Regions from separate parts of the Microbacterium sp. T3-8 genome, predicted to be linked through region 1. Evidence: riboswitches for the same ligand, from Rfam matches in the RefSeq annotation. Region 1 holds a riboswitch; the other holds the start of a gene.
What was found. A riboswitch is a leader RNA that binds a small molecule or an ion and turns the genes downstream of it on or off. The one in region 1 is predicted to bind thiamine pyrophosphate.

Region 1 (11,028 bases):
CCGAGTTCTTCCGCGCGGAGTACGCGCTCAACGTCATGATCGCCGAGTATCCGAAGCCGATCGTCGCCTTCGCCGACGGCATCACGATGGGCGGCGGCATCGGGCTCGCGGGGCACGCGGCGATCCGCATCGTGACCGAGCGCTCGAAGCTCGCGATGCCCGAGACGCGCATCGGCTTCACTCCCGACGTCGGCGGCACCTGGCTGCTCGGCCGTGCGCCGGGTCGCCTCGGCGAGTACCTCGCTCTGACCGGCGGTTCGATGAACGGGGCGGATGCCATCGCCCTCGGTTTCGCGGACTACTACGTGCCCTCCGCCAATCTCGACGCCCTGCGCGAGGCCCTCGCGTTCCGCGCCGACCCGACGGGGCCGAGCGAGATCGTGCTGCTGTTCGACGAGACGCCGGAGCCCTCGGAGCTGTCGCCGTCGCCGGAGTGGATCGACGAGGCCTTCTCCGCCGACACGGTCGTCGAGATCGTCGAGCGGTTGCAGGCGCAGGGCACGACGGATGCCACGGCCACGGCCGACCTGCTCGAGGGGCTCGCGCCGACGGGGTTGGTCGTGACGCTCGACGCCGTGCGCGAGGCGCGGGCGGCCTCCGGGCTGCGCGAGGCGCTCGAGGGCGAGTACCGGCGGGTGCTGTGGTTCGTGCACGAGCATCCCGATCTCGTCGAGGGCATCCGCGCTCAGCTGGTCGACAAGGACCGCAACCCGAAGTGGCAGCCCGCCTCGCTCGCCGAGCTGGGGACGGATGCCGGGGCGGATGCCCGTGCGTACGTGCCGGAGACGCCGCTGTTCTGAGTGCCAGCCCGGCTGTCGATGGGTTCGCTGTGAGCGAAGGTTCCGAACTCGGCGGTACGAATGTCGGAGCTTCGTGTCACGCTTTGTTGTGGCCGATCCCGGTCGGCACCTTCCCCCACGCCTGAGTCCACAGCTTCACCTCTCAGAAAGTCCGCCTGTGCTGGGTAAAATTCTCGTTCGGTATCTGTCCCGCTACAAGTGGTTGCTCGTCGCCGTCCTGGTCTTCCAGTTCGCGAGCGCGATCGCCACCCTCTATCTCCCGCGTCTCAACGAAGACATCATCAACAGAGGCGTCGCACAGTCCGACACCGCCTACATCTGGCGCACCGGTCTGCTCATGCTGGCGGTCTCGCTCGGTCAGATCATCGCGTCGATCATCGCCACGTACTTCGCCGCCCGCGCGTCGATGGGCGCCGGCCGCGACATCCGCGCCGATGTGTTCAGCAAGGTGAGCGGATTCTCCGAGCGAGAGGTGTCGCAGTTCGGCGCCGGCTCGCTCATCACGCGCAACACCAACGACGTTCAGCAGGTGCAGATGCTGGCGATGATGGGCGCCACCATGCTCGTCACCGCACCGCTGCTGGCGATCGGCGGCATCATCTTCGCGGTGCAGACCAACATCGGGCTGAGCTGGCTCATCGCCGTCTCCGTCCCCCTCCTGCTGATCGTCGCCGGACTCGTCGTCAGCCGCATGGTCCCCCTGTTCCGCAGCTACCAGGGCAAGCTCGACACCGTGAACCGCGTCATGCGCGAGCAGCTCACCGGCGTGCGCGTCGTGCGGGCGTTCGTGCGCGAGCGCATCGAGGAGGAGCGCTTCCGCGGCGCGAACACCGACATCATGGTCGTCGGGCGCAAGGTGGGTTCGCTGTTCGTGCTGCTGTTCCCGCTCTTCATGCTCATCCTCAACGTCACGGTCGTCGCGGTCGTCTGGTTCGGTGGCGTCGAGGTCAACAGCGGCACGGTGCAGGTCGGCACGATCTTCGCGTTCATGCAGTACATCGGACAGATCATGGGCGGCGTCATCATGGCCAGCTTCATGGCGATCATGATCCCGCGCGCCGCGGTCTCGGCCGAGCGCATCGGCGAGGTGCTCGACACGACGTCGAGCATGGAGCGTCCGGCGAACGGCGTCACCTCGTTCCCGACTCCGGGTTCCGTGGCGTTCGACGACGTCGAGTTCACCTACCCCGGAGCCGACGCCCCCGTGCTCTCCGGCATCAGCTTCGCCGCCGAGCCCGGTGAGACCGTCGCGATCGTCGGATCGACCGGTGCCGGCAAGACCACGCTGGTCTCGTTGATCCCGCGCCTCTTCGACGTCTCGGGCGGAGCCGTCTTCGTCGGAGGAGCCGACGTCCGCACCGCCGACGTCGAATCGCTCTGGGCGACGATCGGACTCGTTCCCCAGCGCCCGTTCCTCTTCACCGGCACGGTCGCGTCGAACCTCCGCTACGGCCGTGAAGACGCCACCGACGACGAGCTCTGGCACGCGCTCGAGATCGCGCAGGGCCGTGATTTCGTCGAGGAGATGCCGCAGGGGCTCGAGTCGCGGATCACCCAGGGTGGAACCAACGTCTCGGGCGGTCAGCGCCAGCGCCTGGCGATCGCCCGCGCGATCGTGCGTCAGCCGCAGATCCTCGTCTTCGACGATTCGTTCTCGGCGCTCGACCTCACCACCGACGCCCGTCTGCGACAGGCGCTGTGGAGGGAGCTTCCCCACGTGACCAAGGTCGTCGTCGCGCAGCGCGTCTCGTCGATCACCGATGCCGACCGCATCGTCGTGCTCGAGGGCGGGACCATGGTCGGCGTCGGAACGCACGAAGAACTCCTCGAGACGAGCACGACGTACCGAGAGATCGTCGAGTCGCAGCTGGGGGTGGACGCATGAGCGAGCAGAACTCCTCACGTACCCGTCGCGGTCGCGGAGCCAAGAGCGCGACCGCGGGCACCGCGGCCGTCGTCGAGCCCGAACTGACCGACGAGGAGAAGTACGAGGCCGAGCTGGCCGAGAAGGCGCGTCAGGACGGCGGCGGCTGGGACAGCGTCGCGCCCGGCAAGGCCGACAACTTCGGCAAGAGCTTCAGCCGCATGATCGGCCTGCTCAAGCCCTCGGCGGTCTGGTTCGTGATCGTGTCGATCCTCGGCGCCATCGGCGTCGTGCTCACGGTGGCGGCTCCGAAGGTGCTCGGCGAGGCGACCAACCTCATCTACAAGGGCTTCATCTCGGTGCAGCTCGGGCAGGCGAACGGCGACTTCCCCGGATTCCCCGCGGGTACCTCGCAGGACGACGTCGTCGACGCGTTGCGGCAGGGCGGCCAGACCGACTTCGCCAACCAGGTCGCCGCGCTCGGTGACTTCCAGGTGGGTGACGGCGTCGACTTCGACGCGCTCCGGTGGGTCATCGCCGCCGTCCTCGCGATCTACGTGGTCGCGGCGTTCCTGAGCTGGATCCAGGGCTACGTCATCAACGTCATCATGGTGCGCACCATGTGGCGTCTGCGCGAATCGGTCGAGGCGAAGATCAACCGACTGCCGCTGTCGTACTTCGACAAGGTGCAGCGCGGTGACCTGATCTCCCGCGTCACCAATGACATCGACAACATCACGCAGACCATGCAGCAGTCGCTGTCGGGCGCGATCACCGCGGTGCTCACGGTCGTGGGCGTGCTCGTGCTCATGTTCTCGATCTCGTGGCAGCTGGCGCTCGTCGCGCTGGTGGCGCTTCCGCTCATGGGAGTGATCTTCGGCGTCATCGGTCCGCGTTCGCAGAAGGCCTTCGGCACGCAGTGGCGCAAGGTCGGACGGCTGAACGCCCGCGTCGAGGAGGCCTTCTCGGGCCACGCGCTGGTCAAGGTCTTCGGCCGCGAGCAGGACGCCCTCGACAAGTTCAAGGACGAGAACGAGGAGCTCTTCCAGGCCGCGTTCAAGGCGCAGTTCCTGTCGGGCATCATCATGCCGGCGATGACCTTCGTCGGCAGCCTCACCTACGTGGGTATCGCAGTGCTCGGCGGCCTCATGGTCGCGAACGGCCAGCTGCGTCTCGGCGACGTGCAGGCGTTCATCCAGTACTCGCAGCAGTTCACGCAGCCGCTGTCGGAGCTGGGCGGAATGGCGGCGGTCGTGCAATCGGGAACCGCCTCGGCCGAGCGCGTGTTCGAGCTGCTCGACACCGAGGAGCAGGAGGCCGATGACGTCGACGCTCCCGCGCTCGACGAGGGCAAGGGCGTCGTCGAGTTCGAGAACGTCGCCTTCTCGTACACGCCCGAGCGTCCGCTCATCACGGATCTCTCCTTCCGGGTCGAACCGGGGCAGACGGTGGCGATCGTCGGACCGACCGGCGCGGGTAAGACCACGCTCGTCAACCTGATCATGCGGTTCTACGAGCTGAACGGCGGGCGCATCCTGCTCGACGGTCAGGACATCTCGGAGGTCACGCGCGACGAGCTGCGTTCCCGCACCGGCATGGTGCTGCAGGACCCCTGGCTGTTCGCGGGCAGCATCCGCGAGAACATCCGATACGGACGTTCCACCGCGACCGATGACGAGGTGCTCGAGGCCGCGAAGGCGACGTACGTCGATCGCTTCGTGCACGCGTTGCCCGAGGGGTACGACACCGTGCTCGACGAGGACGCGTCGAATGTCTCGGCGGGTGAGCGGCAGCTGATCACGATCGCCCGGGCGTTCGTCGCCCAGCCGTCGATCCTGATCCTCGATGAGGCCACGTCGGCCGTCGACACCCGCACCGAGCTGCTCCTGCAGAACGCGATGGCGGCGCTCCGCGAGGGGCGCACGTCGTTCGTGATCGCTCACCGCCTGTCGACGATCCGCGATGCCGACCTCATCCTCGTGATGGAGCACGGCGACATCGTCGAGAAGGGCACGCACGACGAACTCATCGCCGCCCAGGGCGCCTACTGGCGCCTGTACCAGTCGCAGTTCGAGCAGGCGGCGACCGACATCGACGCCGAGGAGGCACTCACCGGCTCGACGCCGACCGTCATCACGGGTGACGCCGACGACGCGGATGCCGCCGAGGCCGCAGCAGCGGATGCCGTCACCGGCGCATCGGTCGGAGCCCAGCAGCCCGCCGCCGAAGCTGCCGCGGCGCAGGCCGTGATCGAGCACCCGTCTCCCGAGGGGGACACCCGCCGCAGCTGACCCGTCACGGCTGACCCGCCGCAGACACCCGGGCTCACGCCCACCCGAAGCGCCCCGACCCGCATCCGCAGGCCAGGGCGCTTCGCGTGCGGCACCGTCGCCCCGAGAACCCGCCGCCGCGGCATCCGCCCGATCCCGCTCATCTGCACGGAGCGCGCACGTCTGCACGGCGATCCCGGGGGTCTCGCCGTGCGGACGTGATCCGTCCGTGCAGGCGTGATGGCGCGGCACCACGTGCAGGGAGAAAAGACATCTGCAGGGAGGTTCGGCGGGATTCTCCCTGCACGTGTCGTTCTTCCCTGCGGATGAGCGGGCGGCAGAGGGCGACAGGCGTGCGAGGAGGCAATCTGAACGTGAGGGGTCACAACACGCCTCACGGGCCGATACGAACACGGCGAGTCTTGACCCCTCACGGAGTCAGGAACCCGGCTCTATTCCGAGTCGAGGCCGAACAGGTTCATCGGATGCGTGAGGCGCCACCAGATGCTGGGGCCCTCGACGTCGTCGTCGAGAACGAGTTCCGTCGTGGTCGTGTCGATCGGGCCGGCGGTGCTCAGCGAGCCCACGGCGTCGCCGTCCTCCCGCGCATCCCCGAGCGAGAAGCTCGTCGAGGTCGTCGCCGCGGCACCGTTCCAGAGCAGCACGTCGGCGTCGGCATCCGTCACGATGTCGACCTCCGCGCCCCACTCGGTGCGCACCTGACCGACGACCGTGCCGGCTGGAACGGCGGGTTCCTGGGCGAGGAGCGCCGCTTCGACCTCGGCGAACAGCGAGCGCGTGGCCGCGAGCCGCTGGGCATCGTCGTCCTGATTCAGCACCGCCGCGTAGAGCTGCACGGTGCTGTCGCCCACGGTCACGTTCTTCGCCGTGAGCAGGTTCCACCCGACCAGCGTGCCGGTCTTGATGCCGACGACACCGGGGTCGGCCAGCATGCCGTTCGTGTTGGTCACGAGGCCCGCACCGGGCAGCTCGACGGCCGGGGTGCCGACGATCTCCGCGAACACCGGGTTCTTCATCGCGAGCTCGCCTAGGCGCACCAGGGCGTCGGGTGTCGCGACGTTGCCGATGTCGAAGCCCGACGGTGTGACGACCGTGATGTCGCTGAGGCCGCGCTCGCTCAGCCAGATCTCCGCGGCGGCCGCGAACTCGCTGTTCGATCCCCAGATCTCCCGCGCGAGGCGGTCGATGTAGTTGTTCGCCGACCCGAGCAGCGTGCCCTGCAGCATCTGGTACTCGGTGAGCACTCCGCCGACCGGCACATCGAGCGACGACTGATCCGACATCCGATACGACCAGTACGACTGGCTGTCGGCACGGGTGAACGAGAACTCGGGACCCTGCTCGCCGAGGGCCAGGGGCATCCGGTCGAGCACCATGAGTGAACTGACCACCTTGGTGATGCTCGCGATGCTCGCCGGATCCACCGAGGATGCCGTCGAGCCGATGCCGCCCACGCCGACGGCTGCACTGCCGACGCCGGGCCACGCCACGGCGGCCGCGGGAGCGGCGACGGTGGTGAACTCGACAGAATGAACGGTCGGGGCGACCTCGTGCAGCGGCCAGAGGATGGTCGTGCCGGCGTATGCGCCGACGAGACCGAGAACCATGCCGATCGGCACGAGCACACGGGCGCTCGCGATCGCCGGGCGCAATCGGGCTCCGCGCATGATCGCGACGGCGGGATCCTCGACGTACGGCTCGTCGTAGGTGCGCGCCGCGGAACCTGCGGCGACGGCGGCGGTGTCGATCCAGGTCAGGGCCGTGGCCGGGCGCTTCTCATCTGCCCATGCGGCCTCGGGGGTCTCGCTCTCGCTCGCCTCCGGAGCGGCGGATGCCTCGACACCGGCCCCCTCGACACCGGCGGTCTCGACACCGGCAGCCTCGACATCAGTACCTTCAGGACCAGCCTCCTCGACGCCGGCAGCCTTCGCCTCGTCCGGATCCGCCACGGCGGGCACGGATGCCGTCGCAGGCGGCTCGAGTTCGCCCGGGGCGTCGGTCGCAGCCGCGCCGGAATCGGGCACGGCGGCGGTGGCGGCGTCGGTGGGATGAGCGGCGGTCACTCGATTACGGTACCCAATCCCCGGGCTGATCTGCGGCGATGCGTCACGGGCGGGCGCGGGTGTCGGCGCGCGGGTATGCTGGTCAGCACAACCACGGGAGTCCGGCGAGCCGGGCTGAGAGGGAGCGAATCGCGCTTCGACCGTCGAACCTGATCTGGGTCATGCCAGCGCAGGGAGGAGTTCAGATGAGTACGTCCACGCCCGAATCCGCCGCGAAGAACACCGGCGAAACGGCATCCAACCCGGCATCCGGATCCAACCCGGCATCCGCCGCGAAGCAGGCATCCGCGAAGAGCGCACCCGCCACGATCTGGCGCTGGCGCGTCGTCGACATCGTGGTCGCCAGCGTGCTCGGCGTCGCCGCCGGGCTGATCTTCCTCGCGTGGAACGTCGGCTACCTCGGCCCGAAGGCGCTCCTCGAGCCGCTGCTCCCGGGCCTGCAGGGGCTGCTCGACGGACCGTGGCTGTTCGCCGGTGTGCTCGGCGGCCTCATCATCCGCAAGGCGGGCGCCGCGATCTACGTCGAGCTGCTCGCCGCGGTCGTCTCGGCCCTGATCGGCAACCAGTGGGGCGGGTTCCTGACGCTCGAGGCCGGTCTCGTGCAGGGCCTCGGCGCTGAACTGATCTTCCTGCTGTTCTTCTACCGTCGCTGGTCGCTGCCCGTCGCGATCCTCGCCGGAGCGGGCGCGGCCCTCGCCGGCGGCATCAACAACCTCATCCTCTGGTACGCGGGGTCGGGCACCGAGTTCACGGTGATCTATCTGATCAGCACGGTCGTGTCGGGCGCGGTGATCGCCGGGGCCCTGTCGTGGGTGCTGGCGCGCGGCATCGCGGCCACGGGAGCGCTCGATCGCTTCGGCTCGGGCCGTGAGGCGCGCGTCCGCGTCTGATGACGATCGATCAGGCCGGCCCCGCGACGGTCGAGGCGACCGCGTGGGGCTGGCGTCATGCCAGCCGTCTGGCCTGGGCGCTGCAGGACGTCTCGTTCCGGATCGAACCGGGGGAGCGCGTGCTGGTGCTCGGCGCGTCCGGTGCCGGCAAGTCGACGCTGCTGCAGGGACTCGCCGGGGTGCTCGGCGGCGACGAGGAGGGCGAAGCCCAGGGCTCGCTCCTCGTCGACGGCATCCCCGCAGCGTCCACGCGCGGGCGCACGGGGCTGGTGCTCCAGGACCCCGACTCGCAGGTGATCCTCGCCCGGGTCGGTGACGACGTCGCCTTCGGGTGCGAGAACCTCGGCATCCCGCGCGCCGAGATCTGGCCGCGCGTGACGCAGGCGCTCGACGCGGTCGGCCTCGACGTGCCGCTCGATCGCCCGACCAAGGCGCTGTCGGGCGGGCAGAAGCAGCGGCTCGCGCTCGCCGGCATCCTCGCGATGCGGCCGGGGCTCGTGCTGCTCGACGAGCCGACGGCCAACCTCGATCCCGAGGGCGTGGTCGAGGTGCGCGACGCGGTCGAGCGGATGCTGCAGGCGCACCCCGCGACGCTGATCGTCGTCGAGCACCGCCTCGACGTATGGCTGCCGCTGATCACGCGGGTGATCGTGGTCGGGCAGGGCGGGGTCGTGGCCGACGGACCGCCCGCGCACGTACTCGGCGTCGAGGGCGCCCGGCTCGCGGCCGACGGGGTGTGGGTGCCGGGGTTCGCTCCGGATGCTCCGCCCGCTCCGCTGTCGGCGCCCGGCGAGGTGCTGATCTCGGCCCGCGATCTCGCCGTCGCCCGCGTGAAGGGGAAGCCCGTGGCGACCGGCATCGACCTCGACGTGCGGGCAGGACAGGCGCTCGCGATCACCGGGCCGAACGGTGCCGGCAAGTCGACCCTCGGGCTCACGCTCGCGGGACTCCTGCCGCCTGCGGGCGGTGCGGTCGCGGCATCCGCGGCCCTGGCCGCCGGTATCGGATCGACGCCGATCGACTGGGCCTCGCGCGATCTGCTCACCCGTATCGGGATGGTCTTCCAGGAGCCCGAGCATCAGTTGCTGGCGAAAACCGTGCAGGAGGAGCTCGCGGTCGGCCCGCGCGCGCTCGGCATGCCCGAAGACGAGATCGCCGCACGCAGCGAGGAACTGCTGCACCGGCTGCGCCTCGACCGGCTCGCGCGCGCCAACCCCTACACGCTGTCGGGCGGCGAGAAGCGTCGGCTGACGGTCGCCGCCGCCCTCGCGACCCGGCCCCGGGTGCTCGTGCTCGACGAGCCGACCTTCGGACAGGACGCCCGTACCTGGGCCGAACTCGTCGCGATGCTCGCCGCCCTGCGCGACGAGGGCACCGCGATCGTGACGATCACGCACGACCTCGACGTCGCCCGCGCGCTCCACGCCGAACGCTACGAGCTGGGCGGCAGCCGATGACCGTGCTCGACACCACCGCCCGCACCGGACGCATCGCCGGCATCAACCCCGTCGCCAAGCTCGGGGTGAGCGCGCTGATCGCGATCCCGCTGATCCTCACGCTCGATCCGGTGTCGGCATCCGTCGCCCTCGTGCTCGAGTGCGTGCTGTTCTTCTTCGCCGGCATCGGCTGGCGCGAGTTCTGGCTGCGCACCTGGCCGGTCTGGCTCGCGGCGCCCCTCACCGCCGTCACGATCGCTCTCTACGGCGAGACGAGCGGCACGATCTACGTCGAGTGGTTCGTGCTGCGCATCAGCGACGGGTCGCTCGCGCTCGCTCTCGCGACCTTCCTGCGCGTGCTCGCGATCGCGCTGCCGTCGGTGGTGCTGTTCATCACGGTCGACCCCACCGACCTCGCCGACGGACTCGCTCAGGTGCTGAAGCTGCCCGCCCGGTTCGTGCTGGGCGCGCTCGCCGGGTTGCGCATGATCGGGCTGTTCCTCGACGACTGGCGGGCGCTCGAACTCGCGCGCCGGGCACGTGGAGTCGCCGATCGCGGACGCATCCGCCGGTTCTTCGGTATGGCGTTCGCCCTGCTCGTACTCTCGATCCGCAGGGGCGCGAAGCTCGCCACCGCCATGGAGGCCCGCGGCTTCGGAGCCCCCGGTCGGCGCACGTGGGCGCGCGAGTCGCGGTTCGGGGCGGCCGAATGGATGCTGCTCGCGGTCGGTCTCACGATCTCCGGGGTGGCCGTGGCCGCCGCGATCGCGACCGGCGCGTGGAACTTCATCCTCGGGCCGAGCTCCTAGCCGTCGCTCAGGTCTCGTTCCAGAGCCGCATGTAGAACTCGAGCCGTGCGTCGTCGCGTTCGACGCCGTACGCCTCGAGCAGCGGGTCCTCCCAGCCGGGGCCGAAGTTCCACCCGGTGCTCATGGCCGCGGCGGCGAGGTCGGCCCACCGGTCGGCGAGACCGAGGGCGGCGAGATCGACGTGGGCGGCGGGCTCACCCGCGGCGTCGAGGAGCGTGTTGGGCATGCAGGGGTCGCCGTGGCACACGACCAGGCGGTCGATCGGCGGGGCCTCGTGCAGTTCGGGCGGCACGACGACCCCGCGCTCGGCGGCGTTCGAGACGCGCCAGTGCACGCTCCACTCCCACGGGCAGTCGGCGACGGGGAGGGTGTCGTGCAGCATCCGCAGGGCGCGACCGACGGCGGGTACTGCGATCTCAGCCTTGCCATCCCAGCGCGGATCGACGGCGCTGAACGCGTCGATCGCGCGGGTGACGAGCCACTCGTGCGCGTCGTCCTCGCCCTGGGCGAGCACCTCGGGCACCGCGATCCAGCGGCGGGCCCAGCGCATCCGCTCGGCCTCGTCGTGCATGTTGGCCTCGTCATCGAGCGGACCCCACTTGATGTAACGCCCGTCGTCGGTGCGGAACGTGAGGCCCCCGATGCCGTTGCGCCAGACCGGGGTGACGGCGGCGCGACCGGCGAGGTCGCGTACGCGCGCGGGGATCTCGATGTGGGGGTCGGGGATGCTCATCCCTCCAGTCTGCCGTGCCGACCCCGTAGGCTCGCTGACACAGCCTTCCCCGGGGATCGTGGTGACACCAAGAACCACGTAGGCTGAAACTCAGTCGCACGACGACGTTCGAAGGAGAACACCATGCAGATCAGTGGACAGG
Region 2 (11,028 bases), 890 kb from region 1:
CGCACGCGCGTCGGTGCGCGGCATCCGCTCTCCCTGCTCCAGGACCAGGTTTGCGACATCTTCGTGGGCATGGGATGGGAGATCGCGGAGGGTCCCGAACTCGAGCACGAGTGGTTCAACTTCGACGCGCTCAACTTCGACGTCGACCACCCCGCCCGCCAGGAGCAGGACACGTTCTACGTCGACCCCGCCTCGCGACACCTCGTCATGCGCACGCACACGAGTCCCGTCCAGGTGCGCTCGATGCTCGACCGCGAGGTGCCGATCTACGTGCTCTGCCCCGGGCGCGTCTACCGAACCGACGAGTTCGATGCGACGCACCTGCCGGTGTTCACCCAGTTCGAGGGTCTCGTGATCGACAAGGGCATCACGATGGCGCACCTCAAGGGCACGCTCGACCACTTCGCGAAGCAGCTGTTCGGCCCCGAGGCCAAGATGCGCTTCCGCACCAACTACTTCCCCTTCACCGAGCCCTCCGCCGAGCTCGATCTGTGGCACCCCACTTTCAAGGGCGGCGCACGGTGGATCGAGTGGGGCGGCTGCGGCATGGTCAACCCGAACGTGCTGCGTGCGGCCGGGATCGATCCCGAGGTGTACAGCGGCTTCGCGTTCGGCATGGGCATCGAGCGGGGACTCATGTTCCGCAGCGATGTGCAGGACATGCGTGACATGGCCGAGGGCGATGTCCGATTCAGCGAGCAGTACGGGATGGTGGTGTGATGCGCGTCCCGCTTTCGTGGTTGCGTGAGTACGTCGATGTGGCAGCGGATGCGTCCCCCGAGGACGTCCTCGCGGCACTGGTGACGGTCGGCTTCGAAGAGGAGGACGTGCACCGCTTCGACATCACGGGTCCCGTCGTCGTCGGACAGGTGGTCTCGCTCGAGGGCGAACCGCAGTCCAACGGCAAGACCATCAACTGGTGCCAGGTCGACGTCGGCGAGGCGAACGGCGGCGTGCGCGGCATCGTCTGCGGCGCCCACAACTTCGTCGCCGGAGACAAGGTCATCGTGACGCTCCCGGGCGCGGTGCTGCCCGGCCCGTTCCCGATCGCGGCCCGCAAGACCTACGGGCACGTGTCGGACGGCATGATCGCCTCGGCGCGGGAGCTCGGGCTCGGTGACGAGCACAACGGCATCCTCGTGCTGTCCGACCTGGGGATCGACGCCCCGGTCGGTGCCGACGCGATCGCCCTCCTCGGGCTCGACGACGTCGCGGTCGAGATCAACGTCACGCCCGACCGCGGGTACGCCTTCTCCTTGCGCGGTGTGGCCCGTGAGTACTCGCACGCGACGGGAGCGGAGTTCCGCGACCCGGCCGAGCGGGACTTCGCCGAGCTGCAGCCGGGCACCGGCCATGTCGCGATCGTCGACGATCAGGCGCCCGTGCGCGGACGTGTGGGCGCGAGCGAGTTCGTGACCCGGGTCGTCCGCGGGGTCGACCCGTCCCGCCCGACACCTCCCTGGATGATCGCGCGGCTCTCGCTCGCGGGCATGCGCTCGCTCGGCGTGCTGATCGACATCACGAACTACGTCATGCTCGAACTCGGCCAGCCGCTGCACGGCTACGACCTCGACAAGCTCACGGGCGGCATCACGGTGCGCCGCGCTCGGGCGGGCGAGAAGATGACGACTCTCGACGGCCAGGAGCGCACGCTCCACGTCGAGGATCTGCTCATCACCGACGAATCCGGACCCATCGGCCTCGCCGGCGTCATGGGCGGCGGCACGACCGAGATGAGCGACACGACGACCGACGTCCTCATCGAGGCCGCGTCGTTCGATCCCACCACGATCGCGCGCACCGCACGCCGGCACAAGCTGCCCAGCGAGGCGTCCAAGCGCTTCGAGCGCGGCGTCGACCCGCTCATCCCGTTCGTGGCGGCCCGTCGTGCGGCCGACCTCATGGTCGAGCTGGCCGGCGGTACGCTCACCGACGAGGGGGGCGCGCTCTTCGCCGAGGTCTTCGTCGGCGAGATCGACCTGCCCGCAGGCTTCGTCGAGGGCCTGATCGGCGTCGACTACACCGAGGCCGAGATCACCGGTGCCCTCACCACGATCGGTGCGGAGGTGACCGCTGCCGACGACGGGTGGACCGTCATCCCTCCGACCTGGCGTCCCGATCTGACCGACAAGTGGACGCTCGCCGAAGAGGTCGCCCGTATCCACGGCCTCGACCGCATCCCCTCGGTGCTTCCCACGCCGCCGTCGGGCCGCGGACTCACTGCGCACCAGCAGGGCCGCCGCCGGGTGGCGAACGCCCTGGCGTCCGCGGGCTTCGTCGAGACCCCCGCCTTCCCGTTCACGACCGAGGCGCAGAACGACCTCCACGGATCGGCGACGGGGGAGCACCTGCCCAGCATCCGGCTGGCGAACCCGCTCGACGGCCAGGCGCCGTTCCTGCGACGCTCGCTGGTGCCGGGGCTGCTCCAGACGGCGCACCGCAACATCTCACGCGGACTCACCGACCTCGCGATCTTCGACACGGGTGCGGTGTTCCTGCCCGAAGCCGGGACGACCTACGGCACGGATGAGGTTCCGCCTCTCGGGGAGCGCCCCTCGGAGGAGACCCTCGCCGAGCTGAACGCATCGATCCCGCCGCAGAACCGCTTCCTCGCCGCTCTCCTGACCGGGAACGCGACCCCGCGCCAGCCGGGACGTCCGGCCGAGGCGGCCGGGCTCTCGGATGCTCTCGACGCCGTGCGCGTGATCGCGACGGCCGCAGGCGTCGAGATCGATGTCATGCAGAGCACGCGTGCCGCCCTCCACCCGGGGCGCACGGGCGACCTGCGCGTCGCGGATCGGGTCGTCGGCTACGTCGGCGAACTCCACCCCGCTGTCACCGCGGATGCGGACCTCCCGGGGCGAGCGACCGTGCTCGAGGTCGATCTCGATCTCGTGCTCTCCCTCGCGGGTGAGCGCATCGTCGCCGCATCGCTCTCGACGTTCCCCGCCGCGACGCAGGACGTCTCGCTCGCTGTGTCGATCGAGGTTCCGGCCGCGGATGTCGAGGCAGCACTCGCCGAGGGCGCGGGTGCACTCCTCGAATCAGTGCGCCTGGTCGACGACTACCGCGGTGAGGGCGTTCCTTCGGGTTCGAAGAGCCTGAGTTTCGCCCTGCGTTTCCGCGCCGACGATCGCACTCTCACGGCGGCCGAGGCCAGTGAAGCCAAGCTCGCGGGCGTCGCCGTCGCCGCCGAGCGCTTCGGGGCGGCTCTCCGCGACTGAGTCCCACCCGATCTCCTCGCAGGCACTGGCCGTCGCGCAGCGTTACCGCTAGCGCGACGGCCAGTGCCAGCTCGGACGCTCGAGCGGCAGCTGATCGCGCACACGGGTTCCGTAGCCGTTCGACTCGAGCTCGACGACCGACCCGCCCGCCTCGGCGAGTGCGCGGCGGAGGGGTGCCGAGTGGGTGACGACGATCACCTGCGTCTGGGCCGCCGCATGAGCGAGCAACGAGCCGAGAGGGTCGATGAGGCTCTCGTGCAGGCTCGACTCGGGCTCATTGACGACGAGGAGCGGCGGCGGGTCGGCGGGGAGCAGTGCCGCGCACCACAGCAGGTATCTGAGCGTGCCGTCGGAGAGTTCGGCGGCGTCGAGCGGACGCAGCAACCCGGGTTGCCGCAGCTGCAACCGGAACGAGCCGTCGGTGACGGATATCTGCACGCGTGATCCCGGGAAGGCGCGGTCGACGGCCTCGTCGAGCGGAGCGCCGCGTCCGGCTTCCGTCGTCGTCGCCCACACGGCGGCGAGGTCGGAGCCGTCGTCGCTCAGCCAGCGCGTGCGGGTTCCGACCTGCGGCTGTCGCGCGGGGGCGGACGCGTCGGTGCGGAAGTGGTCGTAGAAGCGCCAGCTGGCGATCCGGGAGCGCAAGGATGCCGTCTCCCACCGCGCGGTGCCGTCGACGAGGTCGAGCAGCACGCTCTGCCCCGGTCCCATCGGCTGATCCACCGACTCCCAACCGTCGTCGCCCCGCACCCGCACGCCGCCGCGCTGACGATCGACGAACAGCGTTCCCGGCCGCGCGAACGTGCCGCTGAACAACTGTTCGCGTTTGATCTCCGGGTCGCGCGTGAAGAGGCTGCGCGCGTCGGTCTGCGGCAGGCCCAGGTCGATGAGGTACCCGACCTCGTCGGCGGCGATGCCGAGGCGCACCGAGATCGGTCGGGTACGCCGTGTGCCCTGGGCTCCCTCACCCTGCGGCGTCTCGGGGCCCGCCCACAGCACGCTGTCGAGGCCTCCCTCCCGTGCGACGGCGGCGACCGCGCGGCCGTGGCCGGTCGCTGCGAGCAGGCGCAACGCGCGGTAGAGGTTCGACTTGCCCGTGCCGTTCGCCCCCGTGATCACGGTGAGCGGATCGAGCGGCACGACGACGTCGACGAGCGAGCGATAGCCGGAAACGGCGAGGGTCGTGAGCATGGCCCCATCGTGTCAGGCGCATCCGACACTCTGCTCTGAGCGGATGCGCTTCCGTCGGCGCGCCGATCCTGGTGTGCTGGTGTCATGACGAAGGCTCTGATTCTCGGCGGCACCGGATGGCTGTCGAGCCGGATCGCCCGCCGCCTCCTCGACGAGGGCGCCGCCGTGACCTGCCTCGCGCGGGGGACCCGCCCGGTGCCGCCGGGGGCGACGCTCGTGGTCGGGGACCGGACCGGCGCCGATCCGTACGCGGCGCTCGACGGCGAATGGGACCTCGTGGTCGACGTCTCGTCCTCGGCGCTCCAGGTCGCCCGGGCCGTCGACGAGCTCGGAGACCGCGCCGCCCGCTGGACCTTCGTGTCGTCCGTCTCGGTGTACGCCGACGACGAGACGGTGGGCGCCGACGAGAGCGCGCCACGGCATCCGTCCTCCCGCGCGGAGGATGCCGACTACGGTGCGCAGAAGGCGGCGGCGGAGGATGCCGTCGCCGCACTGGGCGATCGGGCGCTGATCGTGCGACCCGGTCTGATCGTGGGCGAGGGCGACCCGAGCGACCGCTTCGGTTACTGGGCGGCGGCGTTCGCACGGGCGGGGGAGCGACAGGTGCTGGTGCCGCCCCTGGCCGGCCGGACCGCGCAGATCGTCGACGTCGACGACCTCGCCGCGTACGTCGCCTCCTCGCGAGCCGTCGGCGCGGTGAACGCGGTCGGCGACGGCATCCCGCTCGCCGACATGCTCGAGATCGTGCGCGGTGCCGCCGGACACACCGGCGGCGTGCGCGAGGCGAGCGAGGAGTGGTTGCGCGCGCGCAGCGTGGAGTACTGGATGGGCGTGCGCTCGTTGCCGCTCTGGTTGCCGGCCGACACGACCGGATTCATGACCCGTCGCAACGAGAGGTTCCTCGCGACGGGAGGCGCGCTGAGCCCGCTCGACACGACGGCCGCGCGGGTCGTGGCCGACGAGCTCGTGCGCGGTGTGGATCGTCCGCGCCGAGCCGGGCTCAGCCGCGCGGAAGAGGCGGATCTCCTCGCCGAGCTCGGCGGCCGATCACGGTCGCTTCGCTAGACTCTGGGCGAGTGACACGGGGTGCCGCATCCGCGGCTGAGATCACACCCGTCGAACCTGATCTAGTTCGTACTAGCGAAGGGATGTCGCAATGAGCGATCTTCTGCGTCCATCGTCCGCCCCCTCGACCGCGCAGTCCGCGGCCCAACTGCTCGAAGCGCTGCGCACGGCTGCGCCGTTGACCCAGTGCATCACCAACGCGGTCGTCACCGGATTCACCGCCAACGTGCTGCTCGCGGTCGGAGCCGCGCCGGCGATGGTCGACATCGTGGGCGAGGCGGGGATGTTCGCGGGTGCGGCCTCCGGGCTGCTCGTGAACCTCGGCACCCCGACCCCGGAACAGCGCGCGGCGAGCCTCGAGGCGGTCGAGGCGGCGACCCTCGCCGGCACTCCCTGGGTGCTCGATCCTGTCGCGATCGGTGTGCTCCCGGTGCGCACCTCCCTGGCGGGCGAGCTCGCCGAGCGTCGGCCGACGGCCATCCGCGGCAACGCGTCGGAGATCCTCGCGCTGGCGGGTATGAGCACGGGCGGACGCGGGGTCGATGCCACCGACGGCACCGAAGCCGCACTCGACGCGGCCCGACACCTCGCTCGTCGCCATGGCAGCATCGTCGCCGTCTCGGGCGCCGTCGATCTGCTGACCGACGGCGAGCGGGTTCTCCGGCTGTCGAACGGTGACGCGCTCCTGACGCGCGTGACCGGAGGAGGATGCGCACTCGGGGCGGTGATGGCGGCGTTCCTCGGCACCGCCAGGGCGACCGGCACCGGAGCGCTGGATGCCGTCGCCGGGGCTTCTCTCGTCTACACGATCGCCGCGGAGGATGCGGCGGCGTCGGCGCCGGGGCCGGGCAGCTTCGCCGTCGCCCTGCTGGACGCGCTCGCCGCCGTCGAGCCGGCAGAGGTCATCGCTCGCGCGCACGTCGAGGAGGGAGCGCGGTGATCGCGGATCTCTCCCTGTACCTCGTGACGGACGCCGCCCTGTGCGGTGCACGCGGCGTCGTCGAGACCGTGCGGGAGGCGGTCGACGGTGGCGTGCGCATCGTCCAGCTCCGCGAGAAGGATGCCGAGCACTCCGACGTGGTCGCTCGCCTGGTCGAGCTTTCGCGCGTGATCGATGGGCGAGCGCTCCTCGTGGTGAACGACCGTCTGGAGGCGGCTCTCGATGCACGCGCGCAGGGCGCCCGAGTCGACGGGGTGCATCTCGGTCAGGGCGACGAGTCGGTGCTCCACGCGCGTGCGGTGCTGGGACCCGACGCGCTGATCGGGCTCACGGCGAACAGCGCGGCCCATCTCGCTGCGCTCCACGCATTGCCCGAGGGCACGGTCGACTACCTCGGGGTGGGAGTCATCCGCCCGACGGCGACCAAGCCCGACCACCCGCCGGCTCTCGGGATCGAGGGGTTCCGGGCGTTCGCCCGGGCCACCGCCCTTCCCTGCGTCGCGATCGGCGGCGTCGGCATCGACGACACCGAGGATCTGCAGTCCGCCGGCGCCGCTGGGCTCGCCGTCGTCTCCGCGCTCTGCGTCTCGCCGGATCCGCGTGCCGCGGCCTCCGAGTTCCGCGCGCGGTGGCGGCGGGGCGCGGTGCCACGGGTGCTGAGTATCGCCGGCAGCGATCCCTCCGGCGGTGCGGGGATCCAGGCCGACCTCAAGTCGATCGCGGCGAACGGCGGATACGGGATGGCGGCGATCGCCGCGCTCACCGTGCAGAACACGCGCGGCGTGCGCGATGTGCACGTGCCGGATGCCGCGTTCCTCTCGGCGCAGCTGGAGGCGCTGTCGGACGACATCGTGATCGACGCCGTCAAGATCGGGATGCTCGCGAACGTCGAGGCCGTGCGCGTCGTGAGTGCGTGGCTGAATCGGGTGCGCCCGCCGATCGTGGTGCTCGACCCCGTGATGGTGTCGACGAGCGGGGATCGTCTGCTCGACGCGGATGCCGAGGACGCTCTGGCCTCGCTGCTGCACCGCGCGCATCTCGTCACCCCGAACCTCGCGGAACTCGCCGTCCTCACCCGCCGGGAGGTCGAGGGATGGCCCGCGGCGCTCGCCGCAGCCGAGGAGCTGTCGACCGAGTACGGCACGGCGGTGCTGGTGAAGGGCGGTCACCTCCCCGGCGATCAGGCTCCGGACGCGATCATCGACGTGCGATCCGGCTCACGGGAGGAGTTCGGCGGCGGTCGCATCGCGACGGCGAACACCCACGGCACGGGATGCTCTCTGTCCTCCGCCCTCGCGACACGACTCGCCCGCGGAGACGACCTCACCGAGGCGGTGCGCGCTGCGCGGAGCTGGCTGCGCGAGTCGCTGCGGGAGAGCGGTGCCCTGCACGTCGGTGGCGGTCACGGCCCGGTGCATCACTTCGCGGGGCTCTGGGCGCGGGGCGGTGCGGGCACGCGACCGCTCCCGGAGGAGGTCGCCGAGGACTGGTGGCAGGGCATCGCCGGGATCCGGGCGGGCATCGACGGCCTCCCGTTCGTCCGCGGACTCGCCGACGGTTCCCTCCCCACGGAGGACTTCCTCTTCTACCTCGCGCAGGACGCGCTGTATCTCCGTGACTATGCGCGCGTCCTCGCCGATGCCGCCCGACTCGCACCCACCCCGGACGAGCAGGCGTTCTGGGCGGAATCGGCCCGCGGGTCGATCCTGGGTGAGCTCGAAGTGCACGCCTCCTGGTTGACACCGGCGCAGGGGGTGGCGGCGGCCACGTTCGCCGCGGACGCCTCGCCGACGACAACCGCATACCTCGACCACCTGCGATCCGTGGCGTTCGGGGGTGACTATCCCGAGCTGATCGCCGCCGTGCTGCCGTGCTTCTGGCTCTACACGGACCTCGGCGAGCGTCTGCACGCGGGGGAGTTCGGGGAGCGCGCCCGAGACCCGGAGCATCCGTACACCACGTGGCTCGCGACGTATGCCGACCCCGCCTTCGCCGAGGCGACCGCCCGGGCGATCGCGTTCGTCACCCGGGCGGCGGCCGCGGCGGATGACGAGACCCGCGCGCGCATGCGGCGTGCGTTCGAACGCTCCAGCGTTCACGAGCAGGCGTTCTTCCGTGCCCCGGGGGAGCGGGGCGGCGACTCGGTGACGTGACGGATTTGCGGATGCCGTCGAGGGCGCGCTATCGTCGCGACATGCCTTCGGCCGCTTCCGCTGTCTCGACGCTCGTCCCGAGCGCCGCTCCGGTGCGCCGACGCCGCGACCGCCGACGTTAGGCGACCCCGCGCTCCTGCCTGCCGATCCCGGCGGACGATGGTCGAGCACCGGTGTCGCCGCCCCGGTCCCCGACAGCCCCGACCGTTAAGGTAGAAGCATGACGTACTCCGTCGCCGTCTCCGGCGCATCCGGCTATGCGGGCGGCGAGATCCTCCGCCTCCTCGCCGCTCATCCCGACATCGAGATCCGCACCGTCACGGCGCACTCGAACGCCGGACAGCCGCTCGTCCAGCACCAGCCCCACCTGCGCTCCCTCGCGCACCTCACCCTGCACGACACCACGCCCGAGATCCTCGCGGGTCACGACATCGTCGTGCTCGCGCTCCCGCACGGACAGTCCGGGCAGTACACGGACGCGCTGGGCGACGTTCCGCTCGTCATCGACGCCGGTGCCGATCACCGTCTGACGTCGCAGGACGCCTGGGACGCGTTCTACGGAGGCACCTTCCACGATGCCTGGACCTACGGCGTGCCCGAGCTCCTCGTCGACGGAACGAAGCAGCGCGAGCGCCTGCGCGGTGCCACACGCATCGCTGCTCCCGGCTGCAACGCCTCCACCGTCAGCCTCAGCCTCGCCCCCGGGGTCGCTGCCGGTGTGATCGACCCGGGCGACATCGTCTCGGTGCTCGCGGTAGGCCCCTCCGGTGCGGGAAAGAGCCTGAAGACCAACCTGCTCGCCAGCGAGGTCCTCGGCACCGCGAACCCCTACGCCGTGGGCGGCACCCACCGGCACATCCCCGAGATCCGCCAGGCGCTCGCCGCAGCTGCGCCCGCGAGCACCGGCGCATCGGGCGACGGCATCCGCATCTCGTTCACCCCGGTGATCGTGCCGATGTCGCGGGGGATCCTCGCGACATCGACCGCGCCGATCGTGCCCGGTGCGTCCGACGCCGACATCCGCGCCGCCTGGCAGAACGCCTACGGTGACGAGACCTTCGTGCAGCTGCTGCCCGAGGGCGTGTTCCCGCGCACGGCCGACGTGCTCGGTGCGAACACCGCGCTGATCGGTCTCGCGATCGACCGTGCGGCGAATCGGGTCACGGTGGTCGCCGCGGTCGACAACCTCGTCAAGGGCACCGCCGGCGCCGCCATCCAGTCCATGAACATCGCGCTCGGCCTCCCCGAGGACCGCGCGCTCTCAGTGAACGGAGTCGCCCCGTGAGCGTCACCGCCCCCGCAGGTTTCGAAGCGGCAGGCGTCGCCGCCGGCCTCAAGTCCACCGGCAAGCCCGATGTCGCCGTCGTCGTCAACCGCGGCCCGCGCAAGGTCGGCGCCGCCGTGTTCACGAGCAACCGCGCCAAGGCGAACCCGATCATCTGGTCGCAGCAGGTGATCGCCGATCGCGTCGTCGAGGCGGTCGTGCTCAACTCCGGTGGCGCGAACTGCTTCACCGGAAGCTTCGGATTCCAGACCACGCACCAGACGGCCGAGAAGGCCGCGGAGCTGCTCGACATCAGCGCGGGTGACGTGCTCGTGTGCTCGACCGGGTTGATCGGCACCGGTGACGAGGTGTTCCGCGCGAAGGTGCTCGCCGGCACCGAGCAGGCGATCGCCACGCTGTCCGCCGACGGCGGCGACGCCGCGGCCCAGGCGATCATGACGACCGACACCGTCGCGAAGACGGCGGTCGTGCAGGGCGACGGATGGACGATCGGCGGCATGGCGAAGGGCGCGGGCATGCTGGCTCCCGGACTCGCCACCATGCTGGTCGTGGTGACGACGGATGCCGACCTCGAGCCGCTCGAGGCGGATGCCGCGCTCCGCGCAGCGACCGGCACCACGTTCGACCGGCTCGACTCCGACGGATGCATGTCGACCAACGACCAGGTCACCCTCCTCGCCAACGGGGCGAGCGGGGTGAAGCCCGACCTGGATGCGTTCCGCTCGGCGCTGCGCGAGCTCTGCCAGGAACTGGCGGTCAAGCTGCAGGGCGATGCGGAGGGCGCGAGCCACGACATCACGATCGAGGTGCGCGGCGCGGTGTCCGAGCAGGATGCCGTCGAGGTCGGCCGTTCGGTGGCCCGCAACAATCTCTTCAAGGCGGCGATCTTCGGCAACGACCCCAACTGGGGTCGGGTGCTCGCCGCCATCGGCACGACGTCCGCGCAGTTCGACCCCTACGACGTCGACGTCTGGATGAACGACGTGCGCGTGTGCACCGCAGGCGGTCCGGATCGTCCGCGCGAAGATGTCGACCTGACGCCTCGGGCGACGAACCTCGTCATCGACCTGCGTTCGGGCGAGGCATCCGCCACGATCCTCACGAACGACCTCACCCACGACTACGTGCACGAGAACAGCGCCTACGCCTCATGACCGACATCCAGGACAC

Region 2: another riboswitch for thiamine pyrophosphate. It lies ahead of thiM (hydroxyethylthiazole kinase); the one in region 1 lies ahead of ACZ5Y9_RS16415 (ECF transporter S component).

What each region holds. Positions count from the first base shown of each region.
Region 1 covers NZ_AP027918.1:3,411,199-3,422,226, reverse strand. Annotated here, with positions in the region: gene ACZ5Y9_RS16435 (enoyl-CoA hydratase/isomerase family protein) at 1-800, shown strand, start outside; gene ACZ5Y9_RS16430 (ABC transporter ATP-binding protein) at 958-2,685, shown strand; gene ACZ5Y9_RS16425 (ABC transporter ATP-binding protein) at 2,682-4,955, shown strand; gene ACZ5Y9_RS16420 (D-alanyl-D-alanine carboxypeptidase family protein) at 5,387-7,018, opposite strand; TPP riboswitch at 7,102-7,213, shown strand; gene ACZ5Y9_RS16415 (ECF transporter S component) at 7,204-7,908, shown strand; gene ACZ5Y9_RS16410 (ABC transporter ATP-binding protein) at 7,908-9,365, shown strand; gene ACZ5Y9_RS16405 (energy-coupling factor transporter transmembrane component T family protein) at 9,362-10,153, shown strand; gene ACZ5Y9_RS16400 (phosphotransferase) at 10,161-10,886, opposite strand; gene ACZ5Y9_RS16395 (SDR family NAD(P)-dependent oxidoreductase) at 11,010-11,028, shown strand, end outside.
Region 2 covers NZ_AP027918.1:2,525,071-2,536,098, reverse strand. Annotated here, with positions in the region: gene pheS (phenylalanine--tRNA ligase subunit alpha) at 1-720, shown strand, start outside; gene pheT (phenylalanine--tRNA ligase subunit beta) at 720-3,224, shown strand; gene ACZ5Y9_RS12100 (AAA family ATPase) at 3,273-4,415, opposite strand; gene ACZ5Y9_RS12095 (NAD-dependent epimerase/dehydratase family protein) at 4,500-5,480, shown strand; TPP riboswitch at 5,488-5,581, shown strand; gene thiM (hydroxyethylthiazole kinase) at 5,572-6,420, shown strand; gene ACZ5Y9_RS12085 (bifunctional hydroxymethylpyrimidine kinase/phosphomethylpyrimidine kinase) at 6,417-8,573, shown strand; gene argC (N-acetyl-gamma-glutamyl-phosphate reductase) at 8,794-9,858, shown strand; gene argJ (bifunctional glutamate N-acetyltransferase/amino-acid acetyltransferase ArgJ) at 9,855-11,012, shown strand; gene argB (acetylglutamate kinase) at 11,009-11,028, shown strand, end outside.